Regions from separate parts of the Kitasatospora sp. NPDC097643 genome, predicted to be linked through region 2. Evidence: riboswitches for the same ligand, from Rfam matches in the RefSeq annotation. Region 2 holds a riboswitch; the other holds the start of a gene.
The links. Region 2 has a riboswitch for cobalamin ahead of metE (5-methyltetrahydropteroyltriglutamate--homocysteine S-methyltransferase). Riboswitches for the same ligand answer to the same signal wherever they lie in the genome.

Region 1 (6,894 bases), on a different contig from region 2:
CCGGGACGCCGTCCTCCCAGATCAGCTCGTAGGCACCGAGCCGCAGGACGTTGCGGTCCACGATCGGCATCCGGTCGAGCTCCCAGCCCACCGCGTACTGCTCGATCAGGTCGTCGATCCGGCGGGCGTGCTGGACGTACCCCTCGATCAGCTCCATCGTGTACTCGCCGACCTGCGGGGTGCCCTCGTCGGGCTTGGGCTCGCGGGCGCGGGCCACCCAGTCGGCGAGGACCTGCTGCGGGTCGACCCCGCGGTGGTCGGCCTCGAAGAGGATCTGGAAGGCCCGAGTGCGGGCCTTGCTGCGTGCGGCCGACACGGACTTACTTCACCCGGCCGAGGTAGCTGCCGTCGCGGGTGTCGACCTTGACCTTCTCGCCGGTCACGACGAAGAGCGGCACCTGGATCTCGGCACCGGTCTCCAGGGTGGCCGGCTTGGTGCCACCGGTGGAGCGGTCGCCCTGGACGCCCGGCTCGGTGTGCTCGATGGTCAGCTCGACCGCGGCCGGGAGCTCGATGTACAGCACGGCGCCCTCGTTGGTGGCGACCAGGGCCTCGAAGCCCTCCAGCAGGTACTTGGCGGCGTCGCCGACGACGGCCGGCTCGACCGTCAGCTGGTCGTAGGTGTCCATGTCCATGAACACGAAGTTCTCGCCGTCCTTGTACGAGAACTGCATGCCGCGCTTGTCGACGTTGGCGGTCTCGACCTTGGTGCCCGCGTTGAAGGTCTTGTCGACGACCTTGCCCGTCAGGACCTCCTTGAGCTTGGTGCGCACGAAGGCCGGGCCCTTGCCGGGCTTGACGTGCTGGAACTCGACGACGGACCAGAGCTTGCCGCCATCGAGCTTGAGGACCATGCCGTTCTTGAGATCGTTCGTGGAAGCCACGGGCGCACTTACTCCTGGATATAGCTGTCAAGGAACCAAGGGTTGCGTCCTGCCGCCGACGGCCCGGGGGCCGTGGTCACAGGGCGAGGAGCTCCTTGGTGGTGATGGTGAGCAGCTCGGGCCCGCCCTCCTCAAGGGGGCGCACGACGAGCGTGTCCTCGATCCGGACGCCGCCCTTGCCCGGGAGGTGGACCCCTGGGCCGACGGTGACCGGCACGCGGCTGTCCAGTTTACCCATGTCCGACGGACCGAGGCGCGGCGCCTCCCGGATCTCCAGCCCGATGCCGTGCCCCACCGGGTGCGGGGAGAGCTCGGAGTGGCCGGCCGCCTCCAGGATCTGCCGCGCGGCCCGGTCGGGCACGCACTGCTCGACACCCGGCCCGAGCGCCTCCCGGCCGGCCCGCTGGGCCCGGAACACCAGCCGGTGCAGCTCGACCTGCCAGGGCGCGGGGGCCGCGCCGATCACGAAGGTCCGGGCGGTGGAGACCCCGTAGCCGCGGTACTGGGCACCCATCACCACGGTGAGGAAGTCGCCCTCCTCCACCCGGCGGTCGGTCGGCTGGTGGGCGGGCTGGCCGGAGTGGCTGCCGGTGCCGACGGACACCGGGAAGGCCGCCCGGTCGGCGCCGTGGTCGATCATCCGGCGCTCCAGCTCCATCGCCAGGTGCCGCTCGGTGCGGCCGACCAGGATCGACTCCAGCAGCTCGCCGAGCGCCTGGTCGGCGATCTCGGCGGCGATCCGCAGGTCGGCGATCTCGTGCTCGTCCTTGACCACCCGCAGCCGCTCGACCACCTGGCCCAGGTCGGCCAGCCGGACGCCCTCGGCGAGGCCCGCGACCGCCCGGTGCCGACTGACGGTGAGGTCGTGCTCCTCCACCGCCAGGTCCGAGACCCCCAGCCGCGCCGCCGCGGCGGCGGCCGCGAGGGCGGTGTCCGCCCCGGCCGACACCGGGACCTGCGTGACGTCCGCGGCGATCAGGTGTTCCCCGGTGTCGTCCGGCGGCAGGTCGTCCGGCAGCGCCAGCAGCACCCGCTCCCGGGTCAGCAGCAGCGTGGCGCCGCAGGGCGCGCAGCCGGTGAGGTACCGCACGTTCGCGGCCCGGGTGATCAGCGCCGCATCGGCCCCGGCCGCACTGCAGTGCTCCCTCACACGCTCCCGCCGGCCCGCGTACGCATCAGACATGCGTCGAGCCTACGAAGCCCCACCCCGATCCGCCCGCCGAGCGCCCCCGACTGAGCGCGCTCCCGCCTCCACACGCCCTCCCCCACGCCCGCGCGCCACCCGGGAATGACCGCGGCGGAGCCGGCGTTGAGGGCAAGTGAAAACGACATCCATTTCGGTGTACGGTTCGAGCTCGGCCCCGAACCAGCACCGCACACCCCGGGAGGACCCATGGCCCGCAGCGAACTGCGCCCCGTCGTCAAGCTCCGCTCCACCGCCGGCACCGGCTTCACCTACGTGACCCGGAAGAACCGCCGCAACGACCCGGACCGCATCGTCCTGCGCAAGTACGACCCGGTCGCCGGCCGGCACGTCGACTTCCGCGAGGAGCGCTGAGCCCCGGACACGCGAACGGCGCCACCCCCAGCCCGGGGCGGCGCCGTTCGTCGCGTTCGAGGCTCAGCGCGGCGGCGGGACGGAGACCACCATGGTCAGCCGCAGCACCGCGCCGCCCGCGTTGCGGTAGGCGTGCGGGTGCGCGGCGTCGAAGGAGACGGTGTTGCCGGCCGGCACCACGTGCTCGCGTTCGCCGTGCACCAGGGTCAGCTCCCCCTGCTCGACCCGGATGATCTCCATCGTCCCCACCGGGTGCGCCTCCGCGGAGTACCCTTCGCCGGGCTCCATCCGCCAGGCCCACAGCTCCAGCGGCCCGGGCGCCTCGACCCCGTTGAGCAGGGTGCCGGTGCCGCCGGACGGCCCGGTCCACAGCGGGACGGCCTGCTCCTCGGGCACGATCCGCACCCCCGGCCCCTCCTCGTAGTCGAGCAGCCGCGCGATCGAGACGCCGAGCGCGTCGGCCAGCCGGACGACGGTGGCCACGCTGGGGTTGGTGCGGTCCTGCTCGATCTGGACGATCATGCCGCGGCTGACGCCGGAGCGGGCGGCGAGGGCGTCCAGGGTGTGGCCGCGCTCGGCGCGCAGCCTCCGGAGGTTCCGGGCGAGGGCCTGGGAGACGAGATCGGGGTCCGGCACGCGGGCAGTCCTTGAAGTCCTCGGTGCGAAATGGTCACGGCAAAGTGCAAAATCTTGTTCGATAAGTTCAGTTCAGTGCACTACGCTGCCATCCCGGCAACAAAGTCCACCCGACTGTACTGCGGAGTGCATTGTGCTGTCCTCACTTCCCCCCTGCCCTGCCGGCGCGCTCCGGTGACCGCCGTCCTCGCCCTCAGTGCCAGCCTGCTCTGGGGCGTGGCCGACTTCGGCGGCGGCGTGCTCGCCCGGCGGCTGCCCGCGCTCACCGTGGTGGTCGTCTCCCAACTGATGGCGGCCGCCGTCCTGCTGCTCGCCGTGCTCGCCACCGGCAGCTGGACCGACGCCTCCCCCGCCCTCTGGTACGCCGTCGCCGCCGGGGTGATCGGCCCGTTCGCCATCCTCGCCTTCTACCGGGCGCTGGCACTCGGGCCGATGGGCGTGGTCTCCCCGCTGACCACCGTCGGCATCGCGGTGCCGGTCGGCGTCGGGCTCGCGCTCGGCGACCGGCCCGGCCTGCCCCAGCTCGCCGGGATCGCGGTGGCCCTGGCCGGTGTGGTGCTGGCCGCCGGGCCCGAGCGCGGCGGTCCGACGGCCGCCCGCAAGGCGCTGCTGCTCACCCTGGGCGCCGCCTTCGGCTTCGGCTCGTGCATGGCGCTGATCGCCCACGCCACCACCGGCGGGCTGCTGCTCGCGCTCTGCGTCCAGCGGCTCTGCAACGTCGCCGTCGGCGGCACCACGCTGCTGGTCACGCTGCGCGGCGCGCGGCCCGCCGGCCTGCTGCCCCGGCTGCGGGCCGGGCTGCCCGCCCTCACCGCGGTCGGCCTGGCCGACGTCGCCGCCAACGGCGTCTACGCGCTGGCCTCGAACGGCGGCTCGGCGGCCGCCGCCGCCGTGCTCGCCTCGCTCTACCCCGTGGTCACCGCACTGATGGCGCGCGGGGTGCTCAAGGAGCGGTTGCGCCCGGTCCAGGTGGTCGGCGCCGGGCTCGCCGTGGCGGGGACACTGCTGCTCGCCGCCTCCTGACCGACGGTCACTGCTCGGCCGGCGCCCAGCGCTTCTCGACCCCGGCCAGCTTCCAGTAGCCGATCGCCACCGCCCAGACCACCACGAACAGCCCGGCGATCGCGTAGCCGACGTTGTCCAGCGAGATGTCCGCGATCCAGCCGCTGACCGGGTCGCTCAGACCGAGCTTTTCGTGCAGCACGGTGACCAGCTCGATGGTGCCGATGATGAACGCCACCGCGATCGACAGCCCGGTGATGGTCAGGTTGTAGTAGACCTTCCGCACCGGGTTGGAGAACGCCCACTGGTAGGCGAAGTTCATGAACGTCCCGTCCAGCGTGTCGAACAGGCTCATCCCGGCCGCGAACAGCAGCGGCAGGCAGGCGATCGCGTACCAGGGCAGCCCGGAGGCCGCGCCCGAACCGGCCATCACCATCAGGGTGACCTCGGTCGCGGTGTCGAAGCCCAGGCCGAGCACCATGCCCACCGGGAACATCTGCCCCGGCCGGGTGATCGACTTCGTCGCCCGGTTCAGCACCCGGGCCATGAAGCCGCGCGAGTCGAGGTGCTGCTCCAGCTCCGCCTCGTCGTACTGCCCGGCCCGCATCGCCCGGAACACCTTCAGGATGCCCAGCAGCGCGGCCAGGTTGAGCGCGCCGATCAGGTAGAGGAAGACGCCGGAGGTGCTGGTGCCGATCATGCCGAGCCACTTGTGCGTGGTCGACTCGTCGTCCATCAGGGTGTCGGCCAGCTGAGCGCCGCCCGCCACCAGGGCGGCCATGATGACCACCATCGAGGAGTGTCCGAGGGCGAACCAGAAGCCCACCGAGACCGGCCGCTTGCCGTCCGCCATCAGCTTGCGGGTGGTGTTGTCGATCACCGCGATGTGGTCGGCGTCGAAGGCGTGCCGCATACCGAGGGTGTACGCGGTGATACCCAGGCCCACCCCGAAGACCTGGGTACCCACCGCGTAGTTCCGGGGCGCGACCAGGAAGATGAGCGTCCCGAAGGCCACCACGTGCATGGCCAGGATCACCCCCATCAACCCGGCCGTGCGGAGGGTGTCCTCGCGCTTCCAGCGGAAGGACGGCAGGACGGACGACGTCGCCGCGGCCGTGGGGGCCGCGGTTTCGGGCAGGGTCATCTCGGGATCACGCTCCAGCACCTCGTGGAAAGACGGTCGTGAGATGCCGTGGCCGGTCTCCTGGCTCCCGGGGATCCGTACCCGCCTTCCCAGGCGCGCGAGGCGCCCAGTGGCGTCGTGGGTACGGACGGACTCCATCGCTGCCGATGGCCCCGGTCACAGTGGCGAGGGCCGCTCCGGACTGGGACCCCTGAGGGTCCGTCACCGGTCTTCCCGAGCACCACGGCGGGCAACACCGTAGGGGTGCGGAGCAGGCCGGTGCAAGGCTGCACACCTGCGCAGGTGTTCAGGATCACAGCCCCTGGCCTGCAAGAATGTCCCCATGCATCTCGTACCGGCCGACCGCGCGGACCACCGCACCATCGACGGGCACCGGGTCTGCGAGGCCATCGCCGCCATCGGCGACACCGCGCACGTCCGGTCCTGGTCCGAGCGGTTCTCCCTGCTCGCCGACCCCGGCCGGCTGGCCCTGCTGCTCGCGCTGCACCGGGCCGGCCCGCTCGCCGTCACCGACCTCGCCGTCGCCACCGGCATGCGCGACCCCGCCGTCTCCCAGGCGCTGCGGCTGCTGCGCACGGCCGGCGTGGTCACCGGCGACAAGGACGGACGAGTGGTGCGCTACCGGCTCGTGGACGAGGCCATGCGCCCCCTGCTGGACGAGTGCACCGCCGCCGAACACCACGAGCCGGTCACCGGGCCCACCGCGGCGGCCGGCTGACCGACACTCGGGAAACGCACCCCGGGGCGGCACCCCGGATGAGTACGATCATGGTGTGCCGTCCCGCCCCCACGCCTGGCCCGCCGACCGTTGGAACACCCGACCGGTCAAGGCCCGCGTGCTGGCGGTCGCCCGCACCCTCACCTCGGCCACCCGCGTCCTGGACGTCCTCACCCTGCTGAACCCCGACGGCATCGCCCGGTACTTCACCGTCAACCCCGGCTCCGCCTTCGCCGACCGCGCCCTGGACGACTACGTCCGCGGACTGCCCGGCTTCACCGTGCTGGACTGGGAGGACGCCGTCCGGCACCGCTTCGACCTGGCCGTCGCCTGCGCCGTCCACTCCTCCATGCACCGCCTGGACGCCCGCCTGGTCGTCCTCCCGCACGGCGCCGGCTACAACCGGCTGGTGACCGAGTCCACCGGCGACACGGTCAGCGCCGCCGGCCTCTCCCGCAACGAACTCACCCACCGCGGGCGGGTGTTCGTGGACGTCCTCGGCCTCTCCCACCCCGAGCAGCTGGACCGCCTGCGGGTCTCCTGCCCCGAGGCCGTGGACGTCGCCCGGGTGGTCGGCGACCCGTGCTTCGACCGGATGCTGCGCAGCCACCGCTCCCGCGACGCCTACCGCGCCGCGCTCGGCGCCGTCGACGGCCGACGGCTCGTCGTCGTCAACTCCACCTGGAGCGAGCACTCGTTATTCGGCCGCCACCCCGACCTGCCGCAACGCCTGGTCCGCCGGCTCCCCGCCGACGAGTACACCGTGGCCGTCGTCCTGCACCCCAACATCTGGAGCCGGCACGACCCCGAGGCCCTGCTCGACAGCGCCCGCCGGATGGGCCTGCGCCTGATCCCGCCCCACCAGGGCTGGCAGGCCGCCCTGGTCGCCGCCGACTGCCTGATCGGCGACCACGGCTCGGTCTCCGTCTACGGCGCCGCCCTGCAACGGCCC
Region 2 (6,894 bases):
CATCGTCGTCAGGTCCGAGGGGATCGGCGTCAGTTCTACGAGCGCCTCCGTGGCCTTGTGGCTCTCGTCCGTTGCTCGGGTGACCACGTTCTGGCCCGGCGGGAAGCCGTGCCGGGCCTCGAAGGAGGCCGCCAGTTCCAGGAGAGCCGTGTCCGCTTGCTGGCACCAGCCGCGCACCCACTCGGCTTCGAGCCGTTCACCGGCCACGATGGACCTCCTCAGCCGCTCAGGGGACGTGCCCTCCGTGGGCCCCGAGGACGATACATGGGCCCTCACCGGACGCTGTCGTCGGAGGGCCGGCCGAAGGTGGCGGCGATGACGGTGGGGAGGTCGGCGGGTGGGATGGTGGTGCGCAGGTCGGCGAGGACGGGGAGGTCGAGTTCCAGGCGCCAGGCGTCGTCGGGCCCCTTGTCACGCTGCGCGGGCGATCATCACTGGTTGGAAGAAGCCGGTGCGGGCGGGCGGTTCCCAGCTGACGGAGGTGAAGCCGGCCTCGGTGGCGAAGGCGGTCAACTGGGCCTGGGTGAGGGCCCAGTAGGTGGAGCGGTGGACGTCGACCTGCCACTGGTCGGTGGGGCCGGTGTCGTCTGGGGCGGACAGCTGGAACAGCTCCAGGTCGTACCGCTCGCCGTCCTCGTGCCACTGCCAGAGCTGGAAGATGACGGACCGCCGGCTGTCGTGTTCGGCGGTCTGCGGCGGGGTCGCGGTCGGGCGGTGCCGGCGCAACTCGTCGTAGGGGCGGGTGGAGAGCAGGAGGAGCCCGCCGCTGCGCAGGGTGCGGCGCATGGCGGTGAGGGCGGCGCGGACGTCGGCGGCGGTGAGCAGGTGGGGGAGAGCGTTGTCGGCGCACACGACGACGTCGAAGGAGCCGTCGGTGAAGGGGAGTTGACGCATGTCGGCGGCCGCGACGGGTAACTGGAGGCCGCGTCGGGCGGCCTCGGCGGCTGCGCGGGCGACTGCCACCGGGCTGAGGTCGGTGCCGGTGACCCGGTGGCCCCGGGCGGCGAGCCCGATCGCCTGGGTGCCGATGCCGCAGGCGCAGTCGAGCACGTCGAGGGGTGCGTCGAGGGGTGCTTCGGAGGGCGTTCGGGAGGTCGCGTGGGAGGGCTCGTCCCCGAGTCGGCTGCGGATCAGGGCGTCGAGGGCGGCGCCCTGCCGGGCGACGGAGGCGTTCCAGTCCGGGTAGAGGAGGTGGTACCCGGCCGCGAACGCGTCGTAGAACCGACCGACGCCGGAGGAGGAGTGGGTCATGGCGTCGAGGACTCCACGGGTGAGGGGACGCGGGCTCTGAGCCTCCGCAGGTTGCACGAGGCCGCGAGCTGCTCGGCCCATTCCTCCGGCCAGAGCCCGTGGGCGTCGGCGTGGCTGCCCGCCTCGCGGGTCAGGGCGCGCAGCAGGGCGGGGCTGTAGACGCCCTGGACGCGGAAGTTCTCCAGGTGGCGCAGGTTGGTGACGAGGGTGACGTAGCGGCGGCCGTTGCCCCGGTGTCGGCCGGCCACGATCACCTGTCCGTCACCGAAGTCCCAGCGGGGCACGGCGATCCACAGCTTGGCGCCTGGTGCGAAGTGTCGCAGGCCGCGCTGGAGGTCGAGGCCGTCCGGCCCGTGCGCCGTCTCCTGCGCGACGTTGGCGACCAGGCAGAGGCCGTAGGCCTCGGTCTGCTCACCCTCCGACGGGATCGTCCGGTTCGTCATGGCGCTATCCTCGCGGAGCTCAAGATGGGCTGGACAGTGGTTTTCCGAGCGGACGGGTGGTGCGGCGTGGAGCGGTTGCGGGAGGATGATCCGTTGGGCGGGATGCGGCCGCTGCTGGAGGCGGGCGACGCCGTGCTGGGGTACGAGCCGGGCGGGCCGGAGGACGGCTTCGCGGACCACTGCTGGGTGTTGCACTCGATGTACGTGGGCGGGGAGCGGGTGCGCTGGGCCGATGTGCTGGCGGAGTCCGGCCGACGGCTCGCGGACTGGCCGTCCACCCTGTCGACGCGGGTGTTCGGCCCCGGGGTGCGGCCGGACGGCGTCGACTACCCGGACAGCGGCGAGCCCGACCGGGCGTGCCTGGAGCGGCTGGTGCAGATCCTGGCCCGGCACAGCGCCGAGGGCCCGGCGACGGAGTGCTACTGGGCGCAGGCGGCGATCGAGGACCTGGGGGATCCGGTCCCGGCGCACCGGGGCCGGCTGGCGGAGGCGGTGGCGCACCACGACGCCTGCCGGGGACCGGCCCGCTCGACCGGTCTGGCGTTCCCCGCCCACTGGTGGCCGCTGGACCGTTCCTGGTTCGTCCTCTCCGACTGGGACCTGAGCGCCACCGAGGTGTTCGGCTCGGAGGCGCTGATCGCGGACCTGCTGGCCGACGGCGAGCTGGAGGCCGTCCGCCATCCGCGCATCGCGGAGGCACCGCCCAGCCGGGCCGGGTGGCCGGTGTGATCGACCTGCCCCAGGGCTCCTGGTGGGACTGGGACGTCTGGTCGTGGTGCCCGGGCGAGCTGAGGCTGGCCGCCGGTTACGACCTGGCGTACCACCACGGCCTGGAGCTGGTGTTCGCCGACCCGCTGTACGTCCGCTGCCCGGCGGCCTTCCAGGATCCGGTGTTCCGCGCGCCGACGCCGCAGGAGCGAAGGCTGGTCGAGCGGCAGTGCGGCGAGCCGCCGGGTGTGCTGGTGGCCTTCGAGGCGGACGGCGCAGGCACGGAGCCGGCGAGCGGCCTGATCGCGGCGGGCAGTCTGGCCGTGGTCGTGGGAACGGTGCTGCGGTACGGAGGCGGTTGAGGCGGCCGCTCCGGGGAGAAAAACGGGTGGCCGGGCGGGCGCGACGGCACCATGATGCGGGCATGCGCACCTTCGAGGAACTGATCGCCGAGGCCGAGGCGGCGTCCGTGGACGGCTGGGACTTCTCCTGGCTGGACGGGCGCGCCACCGAACAGCGCCCGTCCTGGGGCTACCAGCGGCTGCTGGGCGAACGCCTGGCGCACGTCGAGGCGGCGCTGGACCTGCAGACGGGCGGCGGCGAGGTGCTGGCCGGGGCGGTACGGGCCGGCGGGATGCCGCGCACGATGGCCGCCACCGAGTCCTGGCCGCCGAACGTGGCGCGCGCCACCGGGCTGCTGCACCCGCTGGGCGCGGTCGTGGTGGCGGCCGCGGACGAGCCGCCGCTGCCGTTCGCCGACGCGGCCTTTGACCTGGTCAGCAGCCGGCACCCGGTGAAGCCCTGGTGGGCGGAGATCGCCCGGGTGCTGCGGCCGGGCGGCAGCTACTTCGCCCAGCACGTCGGGCCGGCCTCCGTCTTCGAGCTGGTGGAGTACTTCCTCGGCCCGCTGCCCGAGGCCCGCGAGGGCCGCCGCCCCGAGATCGAGAGCGCGGACGCGCGGGCCGCCGGGCTGGAGGTGGTGGACCTGCGCTCGGAGCGGCTGCGGATGGAGTTCTTCGACATCGGCGCGGTGGTGTACTTCCTGCGCAAGGTGATCTGGATGGTGCCGGGCTTCACCGTCGACGCGTACCGGGAGCGGCTGCGCGAGCTCGACGAGCAGATCCGCACCCAGGGCCCGTTCGTCGCGCACTCGGCCCGCTTCCTGATCGAGGCGCGCAGGTAGATCGACCCTGCCGCGCACGCCCGACACCTCGACGCGCACCTGACCGTCGGCCGGGTCACGCGGACGCGTTTCGTGGTTTCCGCGTCAGTTCGCGTTGCCTGCCCCTAAGCTGACCGGGCAGCTGGTTCGCCCTGTCCGCCAGGCAGGCGCGTCGCAAGAGGGAACCCGGTGGGAATCCGGGACTGCCCCGCAGCGGTGAGCGGGAACGACCGCCGTCATACGCACTGGGCCCGACCGGGCCTGGGAAGCGACGGCCAGTAGGTGTCCGCCCTTCACAGGGTGGGCGTGCCCGCGAGTCCGAAGACCTGCCCGCTGCCCGCCCGCGGACCATCCGCGCGCGGATATCCGGTGACCTCGAGGGCGGGTCGGCGACCACACCAGGCGGATCAGGCACGCATGTCCACGGCGGCCGCCGTCCGGTTCGTCATCCCTTCGCGCCCTCCTCCCGTCCCCGGGTACTTGAGGAGAAAGACTCGCGAAGGAGAGTCCCTTGACCACGAAGTCCGCAGCCGCGGCAACCCTCGCCACCGCGTACGGCTACCCCCGCCAGGGCCGGGGCCGGGAGCTCAAGAAGGCCATCGAGGGGTACTGGAAGGGCACGGTCACTGCCGGGGCGCTGCTGGCCACGGCCGCCGACCTGCGCCGTGCGAACTGGCGGCAGCTCGCCGACTCCGGCATCGAGGAGGTCCCGACCGGTGACTTCTCGCTGTACGACCACGTGCTGGACACCACGGTCGCCGTCGGCGCGATCCCGGCCCGGCACCGGGACGCGGTCGAGGCCGACGCGCTGGACGGGTACTTCGCCATGGCGCGCGGCACCCAGGAGGTGGCGCCGCTGGAGATGACCAAGTGGTTCGACACCAACTACCACTATCTGGTCCCGGAGTTGGGGCCGGACACGGTCTTCGCGGCGAGCCCGGCCAAGGCGGTCGGCGAGCTCAGGGAGGCCCTGGCGCTCGGCCACGACGCCCGGCCCGTACTGGTCGGCCCCGTCACCTACCTGCTGCTCGCCAAGCCGGCGCCCGGTGTGGACGAGGACTTCCAGCCGATCACGTTGCTGGACCGGCTGCTGCCCGTTTACGCGCAGTTGCTCGCCGACCTCAAGGCCGCCGGAGCCACCTGGGTCCAGTTGGACGAACCCGCCTTGGTGCAGGACCGCACCCCGGCCGAACTGGGTGCCGCGGCCCGCGCCTACCGCGACCTCGGGGCGCTCGCCGACCGGCCGCAGCTGCTGGTCGCGAGCTACTTCGATCGCCTCGGTGACGCCCTGCCGGTGCTCGCCAAGGCCCCGGTCGAGGGCCTGGCACTGGACTTCACGGGCCCGGCCGCCGCCAACCTGGACGACCTCGCCGCCGTCGGCGGGCTGCCCGGCAAGCGGCTGGTGGCCGGGGTGATCGACGGGCGCAACGTCTGGATCAATGACCTGGAGAAGTCACTGGCCACCCTGGCGACCCTGCTCGGCCTCGCCGACCGGGTCGACGTCGCCCAGTCCTGCTCCCTCCTGCACGTGCCGATCGACGCCACGCTCGAACGCGACATCGATCCGCAGATCGCCCGCTGGCTGGCCTTCGCCAGGCAGAAGGCCGCCGAGACGGCACTGCTGGCCCGCGGCCTGCGCGAGGGCACCGGCGCGATCACCGCCGAACTCGCCGCGAACCGCGCCGACCTGGCCTCCCGAGCCCACTCGCCGATCACCCGCGACCCGGCCGTCCGGGCCCGCGCCGCCGCCGTCACCGCGGACGACGCCCGCCGGGCCCAGCCCTACCCTGTCAGGGCCGAGGCCCAGCGCGCCCGGCTCGGCCTGCCGCTGCTGCCGACCACCACCATCGGCTCCTTCCCGCAGACCGGCGAACTGCGCATCGCCCGAGCTGATCTGACGGCGGGTCGGATCGGTGCGGAGGCGTACCGCGAGCGGATGGAGGCCGAGGTCCGCGAGGTCATCGCCTACCAGGAGAAGGCCGGACTGGACGTGCTGGTGCACGGCGAGCCCGAACGCAACGACATGGTCCAGTACTTCGCCGAGCAGCTCACCGGCTACCTGGCCACCCGGCACGGCTGGGTGCAGTCCTACGGCACCCGGTACGTGCGGCCGCCGGTCCTCGCCGGGGACATCTCCCGGTCGCACCCGATGACGGTGGACTGGTTCCGCTACGCCCAGGGCCTGACCGACCGCCCGGTCAAGGGCATGCTCACCGGCCCGGTCACCATGCTCGCCTGGTCCTTCGTCCGTGACGACCAGCCGCTCGCCGACACCGCCCGCCAGGTCGCCCTCGCGCTGCGCGACGAGGTCACCGACCTGGAGGCCGCGGGTGCCGCGGTCGTCCAGGTGGACGAGCCGGCCCTGCGCGAGACCCTCCCGCTGCGGGCCGCCGGGCGCCCCGCCTACCTGGACTGGGCCACCGAGGCCTTCCGCCTCGCCACCTCCAGCGTCCGCGCCGACACCCAGATCCACACCCACATGTGCTACGCCGAGTTCGGCGCGATCATGACGGCGATCGACGACCTCGACGCGGACGTCATCTCCCTGGAGGCCGCCCGCTCCCACATGGAGGTCGCCGGCGAACTGGCCGCGGCCGGCTACCCGCGCGAGGTCGGCCCGGGCGTCTGGGATATCCACTCCCCGCGCGTCCCGAGCACCGAGGAGGCGGTCGCCCTGCTGCGCGCCGGCCTCGCCGCGATCCCGGCCGAGCGGCTCTGGGTCAACCCCGACTGCGGGCTGAAGACCCGCGCCTGGCCGGAGACCCGCGTCTCCCTGGACAGCCTGGTCGCCGCCGCTCGCCACCTGCGCGAGGAACTCGCCGGCTGACACGCTGACATGGGATCAAGGGGCAGGCACGGTGACACGCACCGTGCCTGCCCCGGTGGCCCGCCCTTCGTCGAGGATCTCGCCGTGGAGGTCGGCCGCCGTCGTGACCGAGAGGGTCACAGATGAGCAGGAGGCCAGCGCCGCGCCGTTCCCGTTCGCGGATGTGACGGTGGCCCGGCCCGTGTGACGGGGCCGGGCCACTGGCGAGGCGTGCTCGGTCAGGCTGCCCGGTGGGTGTGGAAGCCGCGACCGGTCTTGCGGCCGAGGAGGCCGGCCTCGACCATGCGGGAGAGCAGCGGGGGCGGTGCGAAGAGCGGCTCCTTGTACTCGTCGTACATCGACCGGGCGATCGCCTCGACGGTGTCCAGGCCGATCAGGTCGGCGAGTTGGAGCGGGCCCATCGGGTGGGCGCAGCCGTGGACCATGCCGGCGTCGATGTCCTCGGGGCTGGCGTGCCCGGCCTCGGCCATCCGGATCGCGGACAGCAGGTACGGCACGAGCAG

Region 1: another riboswitch for cobalamin. It lies ahead of nicT (Nickel transporter NicT); the one in region 2 lies ahead of metE (5-methyltetrahydropteroyltriglutamate--homocysteine S-methyltransferase).

The regions. Positions count from the first base shown of each region.
Region 1 covers NZ_JBEOSA010000055.1:42,777-49,670, forward strand. Annotated here, with positions in the region: gene nusB (transcription antitermination factor NusB) at 1-316, opposite strand, end outside; gene efp (elongation factor P) at 321-884, opposite strand; gene ABTY15_RS28980 (M24 family metallopeptidase) at 961-2,067, opposite strand; gene rpmG (50S ribosomal protein L33) at 2,278-2,442, shown strand; gene ABTY15_RS28990 (helix-turn-helix domain-containing protein) at 2,506-3,078, opposite strand; gene ABTY15_RS28995 (EamA family transporter) at 3,253-4,101, shown strand; gene nicT (Nickel transporter NicT) at 4,109-5,224, opposite strand; cobalamin riboswitch at 5,258-5,464, opposite strand; gene ABTY15_RS29005 (ArsR/SmtB family transcription factor) at 5,547-5,942, shown strand; gene ABTY15_RS29010 (CDP-glycerol glycerophosphotransferase family protein) at 5,998-6,894, shown strand, end outside.
Region 2 covers NZ_JBEOSA010000045.1:35,636-42,529, reverse strand. Annotated here, with positions in the region: gene ABTY15_RS25720 (hypothetical protein) at 1-207, opposite strand, end outside; gene ABTY15_RS25715 (class I SAM-dependent methyltransferase) at 412-1,251, opposite strand; gene ABTY15_RS25710 (hypothetical protein) at 1,248-1,694, opposite strand; gene ABTY15_RS25705 (hypothetical protein) at 1,788-2,423, shown strand; gene ABTY15_RS25700 (hypothetical protein) at 2,420-2,764, shown strand; gene ABTY15_RS25695 (methyltransferase domain-containing protein) at 2,827-3,585, shown strand; cobalamin riboswitch at 3,691-3,912, shown strand; gene metE (5-methyltetrahydropteroyltriglutamate--homocysteine S-methyltransferase) at 4,076-6,391, shown strand; gene ABTY15_RS25685 (3-hydroxybutyryl-CoA dehydrogenase) at 6,610-6,894, opposite strand, start outside.